DNA from 2 places in the Peribacillus sp. NPDC096447 genome. Region 1 is predicted to be linked to the other one. Evidence: riboswitches for the same ligand, from Rfam matches in the RefSeq annotation. Region 1 holds a riboswitch; the other holds the start of a gene.

Region 1 (5,109 bases):
TCGTATGCAGCGTTAACTACCGGGTCTGCACTTGATCGATCTCCTTCTTTCCTAGCCTCATTCTCCCGGAGTTTCGTTCCTCCCCTGCAATCATAAACATGGCGGGCAGATTCACCATGACGCCCAGATCCTGCATCAGTTAAAGCGACAACACCGTCAATATCGTATTCTTTCAAAATTCTGCGCCTGCGCATTTGACGGCTTTTCGCTAAACTGATCCGTGCTTCTTCCACTTCATTTTGTGCCAAATTCTCAAGAATATAGTTAGGTACGATGAAACACTGACACTTCAATTTGGAACAATCTCTTTTGTGCATATCCGTCACTCCTTCATGTTTTTTTACGATCTATTACAGTTTCTTTTTTCAAAAGCTGCTTTTCTTAATGCTTTTGTCTTCAACATCGGTTCATTAGCAGTTTAAATCCGTTTACATGGTCACCTAGATGCTCTTCCTATTTTCAACACATTTCTATAGTGTACTTTCGCCGTAGATACCTCATTTCCCTCCATTCCTTCCCTGCCCAACTTGTTCAACCCACTCACCCTTGTTTATTGGATTATTCTGCTCGTGCTGCATATACTGGATTGTTCCTTTAAAAAAGGGAGCTTCCTCAGAAATAAACCACCTTTAAGGAGGGCATAACATTGGTAACTTCACAGGGAACTGCTTCAATTAGCTTTCCATTCCCATCTGTATGGGGTATCCACTCTTCAATAGCTGGCAGAACGATTATTTGGGGCACACTTACCATTAACTCCATTATAGAAAATAGGGTGGTTGGTACGGTTAATTTTCGTGGCAGACCCATTCCGATTAATGGATTTTGGAATGAAAGCACCAAACAAATCGCATTTGATTCACCTTATGCCACTTTCTCCGGCAACTTAACCATAATTGATGATCAACAGAGTAGAATTCGACATTTCATTCTTCAAGGACGTTTTCTTATGAAGCCTCCCTCTCTGCACGCAGGTGAGTCCGGATCATGGATTGCCACTACTGATATAGCTCTGAATGAATTTCCTATTAGCGGTAATGCCTATACCGGGCAATTACCTCCTGTTGGAGCTTTTTTAACAACGAATATCCTTCATCAGCATCAGAATTTTTGGGGAAGAACAATATAGGGTAATCCTTTCTGTGTAGAATGGGTGTTTAACATAAGGAATCGTCTCTGTATTTCATAGGGGCGATTCTTTTACTTAGAGGGATAAACAAAAGTCATATTGAACTGACAGGTTGGCTGAGAATGTAAGGTTACATTGATTAAGGTTCGCAACACGTTGCTCCCTGGCGTTCAGCTGATCGCAATGCTTCCCCTGTTGGGTACCGTTTTGCCTAACTCACTAAGTAGATATATATATATGAGATAGTTATTTTGGTAGATAAATTATAATTCCATTAACTTAAAATGAGTACAGATGGAATATAGATTGACAGCATTTGCACTGTACTTCATACTATTGTATTAACAGAAGTGACAGAATATTTAGTTAATTGGGAGGATGAAACTATGAAAACATCAGTAATGACCATGGACCTACAATTATTAGCAGATGTTCTCAGGGAAAATAATTGTACAAGTTTAATACATGCAATAGCAGAAAAGGATTTTCAAGTGGCTCAAATGCTTGATGTATTAATATTTGAGGATAAATGGGAGGATGGCATATGACTAAGCTCAGAATCCTTTTAACCATTCCTATATTGCTATATGGAATTTACGTATTTGTTGCCATTCAAAACGATAAGGATATTCCACTTTATTTGCATCTTCTATTCGCACTCTATTTGATGTTGTTTGTACATTATGAAGAAAAAACGGAGGTGAAACCCTGACAGATTTTTAGTTTAATAAACAAAGCCTAAAAAAGCCTCAACTCCTTAAAGGAATTGAGGCTTTCACTATTAATCATCTTTCTTCCGGTTCCAATTAGATAATACGAGTTGTAACGATGCCTTCGATTTGTTTGATTTTTTCTTCCAATCCAGGAATGATATCGCCGTTTACTTCACCGTCAATGTCGATGATCGTATAGGCATATCCCCCACGGCTTCTGTTAACCATGTCAGCGATGTTCAGATTAAAGCTTGATACAGCCAGCGTGATTTGCCCAACCATGTTCGGAACGTTTTCGTGGAAAGTTGCCACACGACGGTTTCCTGTATAAGGAAGGGAAGTGTTCGGGAAATTCACAGAGTTCTTGATGTTCCCTGTTTCTAAAAAGCTCTTCAACTGACGAGCTGCCATGATCGCACAGTTTTCCTCTGACTCTAGCGTAGAGGCACCAAGATGCGGAATTGGAACGACATTTTTCATTTTCAGCACGTTTTCATTCGGGAAGTCTGTAATGAACTTGCCTACTTTTCCGCTTTCAAGTGCAGCTTGCATATCAGTTTCATTCACTAGCTCGCCGCGTGAGAAATTCAAGATATGTACGCCCGGCTTCATGATGCTGAATGTTTCTTGGTTGAACATTCCTCTTGTGTCGTCAGTTAATGGAACGTGTACTGTAATATAATCAGATTCTGCAAACAATTCTTCAATCGTCATGGCGCGCTGTACATTGCGTGACAAATTCCAAGCTGTATCAACAGAGATGAACGGGTCAAACCCAATGACATCCATGTCCAAATCAAGCGCATCATTCGCTACAAGTGCACCGATCGCTCCTAAACCGATTACGCCAAGAGTTTTCCCCTTGATTTCTTTACCAACGAATTGTTTCTTTCCTGCTTCAACAAGCTTTGGAATTTGTTCTCCTTCGCCTTCTAGTGTCTTTGTCCAAGCCACACCTGCAAAAAGGTTACGAGATGAAGCCATTAATGTCGTTAGCACCATTTCTTTTACAGCGTTTGCGTTAGCACCAGGTGTATTGAAAACGACAATTCCTTGCTCGGTACATTTGTCGACCGGAATATTATTGACTCCAGCCCCTGCCCTTGCGATTGCTTTTAACTGATCGCCGAATTCCATAGTATGCATGTTAAAGCTGCGAAGAACGATTGCATCAGGGTTTTCACTGTCATTATCAACCGTAAAATCCCCTTTGTTGAATACATTCAGTCCGCTTTCGGCAATATTATTTAACGCCTTGATCGTTTTCACTTTTTCTAAAAGAATTGTGCTCATTTTGTTTGCTCCTCTTTTGAATATGATAGTTTTGAAATTTCAAAATACTGACTTTAAACCTTCAATATCTGTTAATATACAGAAAGAGGCAAGGGATAAAATCCCTTACCTCTGCCCAGGCGAACGGCTACGACACTATGTGTTCCCTCACGGTTATCCGTGTTTCGCCAGTTGCACATAGTCTTTTTCATTTATTTCATTCTATCAAACTATTCTGGAATCTTCAATATCAAATTATATGTTTATCCCTTTTTTTGCAGAAGTCACAACTCAACAGAAATATCGACGAAACTTACAGTTTTATCTGCGAAATTAGAAATATATCGACGAAATCTATAGTTTTATCTCCGAAAATAGGAATATATCGACGAAAACTCCATTATCTATGACGGTCCAATCTTTTTATTACAACTGTAAATAGTAATATGACTAAAAACAGCATGAAAATGATCATGAACGGAATGGTCGTTGTAAAAAGAGAGACCCATCCACTTGTCTCGTCTTCTGGCGTAATCTCAATTTTTTCTATATCATGTTCCTCTGCAGCATTATTCATTCTATCTAGTGAAATTTCACTATTTGGTACAGACGCGATAAAGTATTGATCCTTTTCATACCCTACCAGCCCACCTCTTATTTCATAAACACTTTTTTGTGGCTCCAACTCTAAAAATGTCACTTTCCCATCCTCTAAAGTTGTAAAAAATTCATCTTCAGTTAATTTCTCAGTCGGTTCTTTGTCATTATTAAAAACCAGCACAATCCCCAAGGTAACCAAGAAGATTAATAAATAAAATACTTTACTACGGAAAATCCGCTTCATCTCATACCTTCTTCCACATTAAGCAAACTATAGAAAATAGTAACATACAAAGTTAATTCTTGGAATATCTCGGGCCGATTAGTTGCAAAATGGATAATATTAGTAAATTATAAGAAATATAGCAAACTTAAAAAAGGAGGAACCACTATGCTAATAAGAGAGGCAACGGTTGCTGATGCGGAAGGTATAGCAATAGTCCATGTGGATTGCTGGCGAACTACTTATAAAGAAATAATGCCGAGTGATTTTTTAGATAATCTGTCTTATGAGAAAAGGAAAGACATATGGATAAAGAATATAAATAGAGATGAAAATTATGTTTATGTCGCAGAAAATAACGAAGGAAAAATAGTTGGATTTATAGATGGCGGGAAAAGGGATACGAATCAAGTTGAGAATTCTGGTGATTTAACTGCTATATATATCCTCGAAAATTTTCAAAGAATGGGGATAGGTAAGAAACTCATCAAAGAATTATTTTTTAAATTCGAAGAACTGGGATTCAAGACAATTTTCGTTGAGGTGTTAGAAGATAATAAATCTCGATACTTCTATGAGGCATTTGGTGCTGAATTGTTTAAAACAGAAAAAATCAAAATGGCTGGCGCTGAATTGAATCTATTGGTTTATGAGTGGAAGGATATTCGCCCAGTATTGTTATGAATGAACTTCAGCTAAGATCGCTTACTAACATTAAAAAAGACACAGTCCTTCGTGAAGGATTGTGCCTTGCTTTTGGTTTAATTTTGGTTAAATCCGCTTTCGTCCATGTAAAATACTTCCCAAGAATGTCCGTCGATATCCAGAAAACTCCAACCGTACATGAAACCATGATCAATGGCTTCGTTAAAAGGCTTTCCGCCAGCATCCAGTGCCCTATTCACGATCTCATCGACTTCTTCCTTGCTTTTAACGGACAGGGCAACGATGGCTTCGGTACTCGCTGCAGAATCCGGGATTTCTTTCTTGGTAAATGTTTTAAAGTAATCTTCCACCAATAACATCACATATATGGACTCGCTGATAACCATGCATGTCGCATTTTCGTTGGTCATTTGCTCGTTAAACTCAAAGCCGACCTTTGTGAAAAATTCTACTGAGGCATCCAAATCTTTAACAGGCAAGTTTACAAAGATCTTTTCTGCTTGAAC
Region 2 (5,109 bases), on a different contig from region 1:
AAACCAGATATTTCCCTTGATGAATGTAACTTTGATAGTAAAGATCTTGTAATTCTACCTGGAGGGAATACTTGGGGAGAAGCGATTCATCTATCTATCTTGAAAAAAATTGGCGAGGCTTTAAAGCTTGGCACTATTGTTGCTGCTATTTGTGGTGCAACTGAGGGACTAGCGAATATGGGATATCTAGATTCTAGAAAGCATACAAGCAATAGCTTAGAGTATATTAAAATGGTCTGTCCTAATTATAAAGGAGAAAATTTTTATGAGATGGAACCTGTAGTAACTGGTGAAAATTTGGTTACTGCATCAGGAGTAGCTCCTTTGGAATTTGCGGTGGAAGTACTGAAAAAATTAGATGTATTTGCACCAGATACATTACATTCGTGGTATAACCTAAATAAGACTCACAAACATGAATACTTTTTCCAACTAATGAACTCAATAAATAAGTGAGTTTAAAAATCAACTTGGCAGTTTTATTTTACTTGTAATAATCTCCATACTTTATGTGATGTCAAAGTATAGTTTTAGTACATAACTTTAAAATTTTAGAGAAGTTAATAGAGATTGTGAATGATTAAACTTAAACTAACGGGTGCGTTAGTTGATTAAGGAACACAAAAATGATCAATCTTTTTTATAAATGAATAATCCAATTAATTAGTATAAGGGCATGTTTTGATTCATCTTTTTTCAAAACATGTCCTTACTATTTATTTATTTTCAAGGTTTCTTGTATTAATTTGATCAATATTTGTTTCAAAAGCTACAGCAAAAACGATAATTTCGAAGATGATCCCCCCCCTTGGCCTACAAGGGGGGGGGTATGATATACAACTTAAAAAAAGAAAAATCAGCTAAATATATTGTAAAAATTACTAATATTATGTAAAATTTTCTTATAAAACAGACTATGTGTTACTGGCGTAAACATGGAGGACCATGAGGGAGCACATAGATAACGGCCGTACGCCTGGGCAAAGTATTTGAACTCATGTTCAAATACTTTTTTATTTTTGAAAGGGGATCTTTAAATGAAAGAGATTTGTTTACGATACGGAATGAATCCAAATCAGGGTAAAGCTAAAGTTTATGTTACAGAAAACATGCCTATTAAAATATTAAATGGAGAAGCCAGTTATATTAATGTTTTAGATGCTTTAAACGCTTTTCAACTGGTTCTAGAGCTTCGACAAGCAACTGGTCAACCTGCGTCAGCATCCTTTAAACATGTTAGTCCAGCAGGTGCAGCTGTGTACTCTCCACTGAATGATTTACTTGCTAAATCTTATTTCATTGAAGATATAAAACTTTCTCCATTAGCCGTTGCTTACGCAAGAGCACGAGGAACAGATAGGATATCTTCATTTGGTGATTGTGCTGCATTTAGTGATGAAGTTGATGTAACTGTAGCTAACCTTCTAAAAACAGAGGTTTCTGATATCATTGTTGCACCAAGTTACAGTCAAGAGGCATTAGAGATTTTGAAACAGAAAAAGAAAGGAAAGTATTTAATCTTAGAAATTGATCCACACTATGCTCCTGCTCCAATTGAAAAAAGAACGGTATTTGGAATTACCTTAGAACAAGAAAGAAATGATGTACGGATCAGAAAAGAAGTTTTTGACAATATTGTTACGGCACAATGTGATATTCCTGATAGAGCCAAGCAAGATCTTCTTGTTGCCCTTATTACATTGAAATATACACAATCAAACTCTGTTTGTTTCGCTTTAGATGGTCAAACTATTGGAATTGGTGCTGGGCAGCAATCACGTATTCATTGTACAAGGTTAGCAGCTGAAAAAGCAGATAAATGGTGGTTACGACAACACCCAAGGGCACTTAATATGAAGTTCAGAGAAGGAATATCTCGTGTAGAAGTTAATAACGCGATTGATGGATGGCTGAATGATGATATTACTGAAGCTGAAAACCAACAATGGAAACAATGTTTTCAAGAAGTCCCTGACAGGCTAAGTAAGAGTGAAAAACAACAATGGTTAAAAAGATTAAAAGAAGTTTCCTATGCTTCCGATGCTTTTTTACCGTTCCGTGATAATATTGATCGTGCTGCTCAAAGTGGAGTTAAATATGTTGTTCAAACAGGTAATTCTTTACGAGACGATCAAGTTTTACAAGCAGCAAATGAATATGGAATGGTTATGGCACATTCAGGCATTCGTGTATTTCATCATTAAGCTGTGAATGATTATAAATATGAGAGCCTCTTTACTAAGGGCTCTTTCTCATACTATTTCCGATAACGCTCATAATGGTAACTAAGTTTTTACATATAACTGCTTGATCATTAAAGTTTCCTTAATCAACTAAAGGGGCAGGATAGTTGAATAAGGTAATATTTGGATTGAGGTGGATATAAGTAGAAAAGTTAATAACAAGGGGTGATTTTTTGGAGAAAGATATTGGGGATGTAGATTTTTTTAAACAAGTAGTAAAAAGGCTTTGCAAAAAAAACAATATTTCCCCTCAGAAACCTAAATTTGAAATCATCGAGAACGTAATGGTTATTAGCATTAAGAACCATTTAAAAGATGGAGTAGCCTTAGATTGTTTTAATGTTTAAACCTTATTTACCGAACAATTGGATCTTTAGAAGAGAGCTGAACAAACAAGAAATAGAATTATTGAGGCTTATGCAGAGTGTCAAGGCATTTTATTTTGATTATAGCAATGAAATGAATACCATTTGGCGATGAATTATTTTACTAAGTTTTTAATGTTTTTACTGATATATGCAAAGTTAGCAGTACACTAATAAAGTAATAAGGTATACTTCAGTAAAATAAGGTATATTATATTTGTTGAATAGATTCTCTTTAAAGACAAGAAAAGTAGGTGAACAAAGTGGGAAAATATCAATTAGATACCAAAGGTCAGGTAGCTGTGACAAAGTTTCATGAAAAACAGAAGCCTGCCAAATTTGATAAAAAGCAGCAACTTGAAAAAATACGTGCGGAGTATTTGAAAAAGAAGCAAAAACAAACAGATAAATAATATGAATGAAAACATAGGAAGACTAAAATCTCCCTATGTTTTTTTATTATTCGAAGTTCTTTTTTCAATTGATGATAGAGTTTATTATTCCCATAAATTTCAGATTCGGTGACAAAAAACTCGTCATCAGATATCCATTCCTCACTAAAAATTTCAGTAGCAGAATCAATAGACCAGCCGTTATTTTGAATACACCAGTAATCTCAAGCACTTGGCTTAGGTAGCTGAATAAAAAGATAAGTCTCGATCTTTTCAGCAAGATACATACTCAACACCCCACATTCAAAGAAAGTCAGGGAATACCAATGCGCTGAATTTACTTCTAATAACTTAAAGGTAAACCTATAAAAAACCTACTATATCAACGTTTATAGGTTAAAAGGTTTACAGGTTTACGCAATTATGGAATTCTTTATATAAAAGAATAGATAGATGATAAGTTAGAGTTAGCCTTAGACAAAATTAGCTTATCAATCATCATTAGAAGTTTGAAAATCGCTTAGAATGGTTTTCTGAACACACAAAGCTGATTAATAAGCATAGATGGAATGTAGCAAGCTACCAGCGTTTAGCTTAATAGCTTTTATTGCTAGTAGTTTTCTTACCACAGCTAAACATTTCTGATATGCCCCATTAAAAAATAAAGCAACGCATTCCAATATAGAAACGGCTGCTTTAATTCATACTTTCAATACTTGACGAGTTTTTTATAAAAATGGTTACGGTTTTGGTTACGTTTCTAAATGGTTGTAAATCAATTCTAGTCAATTGCGATAGTTAAGAAACATTGTATTCATCGTAAGAACTAATATAGAATAATTTAAAATAATTGGAAAAATATACACCAATTAAATAAACTGTAATCTATTAAATTGTTGATATATCAATGTTTCTAACGTATTTTTTGATGAATTTATAAACTTAGTTACGTTTTTGATTACGTTTTTCCCAATTTTCTGTATATGGTGCAAACAAACACAAGAAAATAGGTAAGTTATTCATCGTTCAAATATATACAGGTTATTTTTTCAAACCTCTTACTTATGCAACTAACGCATGCTTTACTTCTTTATGGGGCTGGAAACAGCTCCATTTTCTTATGGCACTAACGGGGCAGGTTAGTGGAAGAAGGATTTTGTTTTTAGTTAAACTGTATACAGTTAACGGTTTTAGGAGGTGAAAATACTGAAACGTGCGATAGGAGTATTTCTTACTCTTTCATCTTTACTAACATACTTAATTGTGGACATGCTTTATGATCCTGTTAAGACAAAAATAACAACAACAGATATGAATTCAGGAGTTACAACAGCAACAGTAATATATCAATATCCTTTGATGTATTGGGTAATTTGTGTCACTTTAATAATTACTTTTGTTCTTGGGATTTACTTTATTCTAGGAAAGGAAATCAATATGAAGAATATCCACTCTGTGATACTCCAGAATATACAAGAAATATGTGAATCGAAACTAATGGGTGCGTTAGTTTGCGGCAACCTTTTTCTTGTGGAACTAAAGGGGCAGGATAGTTCAATAAGAAATAGACTATTGGTTAATTGTGGTATATAATTGCATCAAAAGGAACATACGTTCTTTTTGATGGAGTAGCTTTTGATGTGGAAAAAATAAACTATGAAAATTATGATTGGAGTGTTAGTGGATGAAAATAAAAAAAGTTTATCTATATGTATTTAATACAATGTCAGACTGGGAATATGGATATTTAATTGCTGAACTAAATTCAGGAAGATATTTCAAAAAGGATTTAGCACCTTTAAAAGTAATTACAGTAGGAGCGAATAAAGAAATTATTACTACGATGGGGGGACTGAGTATAAAACCAGATATTTCCCTTGATGAATGTAACTTTGATAGTAAAGATCTTGTAATTCTACCTGGAGGGAATACTTGGGGAGAAGCGATTCATCTATCTATCTTGAAAAAAATTGGCGAGGCTTTAAAGCTTGGCACTATTGTTGCTGCTATTTGTGGTGCAACTGAGGGACTAGCGAATATGGGATATCTAGATTCTAGAAAGCATACAAGCAATAGCTTAGAGTATATTAAAATGGTCTGTCCTAATTA

What was found. Region 1 has a riboswitch for ZMP and ZTP ahead of ACIQZD_RS05810 (phosphoglycerate dehydrogenase). Riboswitches for the same ligand answer to the same signal wherever they lie in the genome.
Region 2: it holds a riboswitch for ZMP and ZTP, as region 1 does, so the genes downstream of both, ACIQZD_RS22760 (phosphoribosylaminoimidazolecarboxamide formyltransferase) here and ACIQZD_RS05810 (phosphoglycerate dehydrogenase) in region 1, are expected to answer to the same signal.

The regions. Positions count from the first base shown of each region.
Region 1 covers NZ_JBIWEV010000001.1:1,161,115-1,166,223, forward strand. Annotated here, with positions in the region: gene ACIQZD_RS05790 (M4 family metallopeptidase) at 1-317, opposite strand, end outside; gene ACIQZD_RS05795 (hypothetical protein) at 647-1,129, shown strand; gene ACIQZD_RS05800 (hypothetical protein) at 1,516-1,677, shown strand; gene ACIQZD_RS05805 (hypothetical protein) at 1,674-1,841, shown strand; gene ACIQZD_RS05810 (phosphoglycerate dehydrogenase) at 1,936-3,135, opposite strand; ZMP/ZTP riboswitch at 3,242-3,320, opposite strand; gene ACIQZD_RS05815 (ATP-dependent metallopeptidase FtsH/Yme1/Tma family protein) at 3,515-3,958, opposite strand; gene ACIQZD_RS05820 (GNAT family N-acetyltransferase) at 4,106-4,621, shown strand; gene ACIQZD_RS05825 (VOC family protein) at 4,699-5,109, opposite strand, start outside.
Region 2 covers NZ_JBIWEV010000008.1:399-5,507, forward strand. Annotated here, with positions in the region: gene ACIQZD_RS22755 (type 1 glutamine amidotransferase family protein) at 1-456, shown strand, start outside; ZMP/ZTP riboswitch at 911-989, shown strand; gene ACIQZD_RS22760 (phosphoribosylaminoimidazolecarboxamide formyltransferase) at 1,038-2,204, shown strand; gene ACIQZD_RS22765 (hypothetical protein) at 2,417-2,590, shown strand; gene ACIQZD_RS22770 (hypothetical protein) at 2,872-3,021, shown strand; gene ACIQZD_RS22775 (type 1 glutamine amidotransferase family protein) at 4,685-5,109, shown strand, end outside.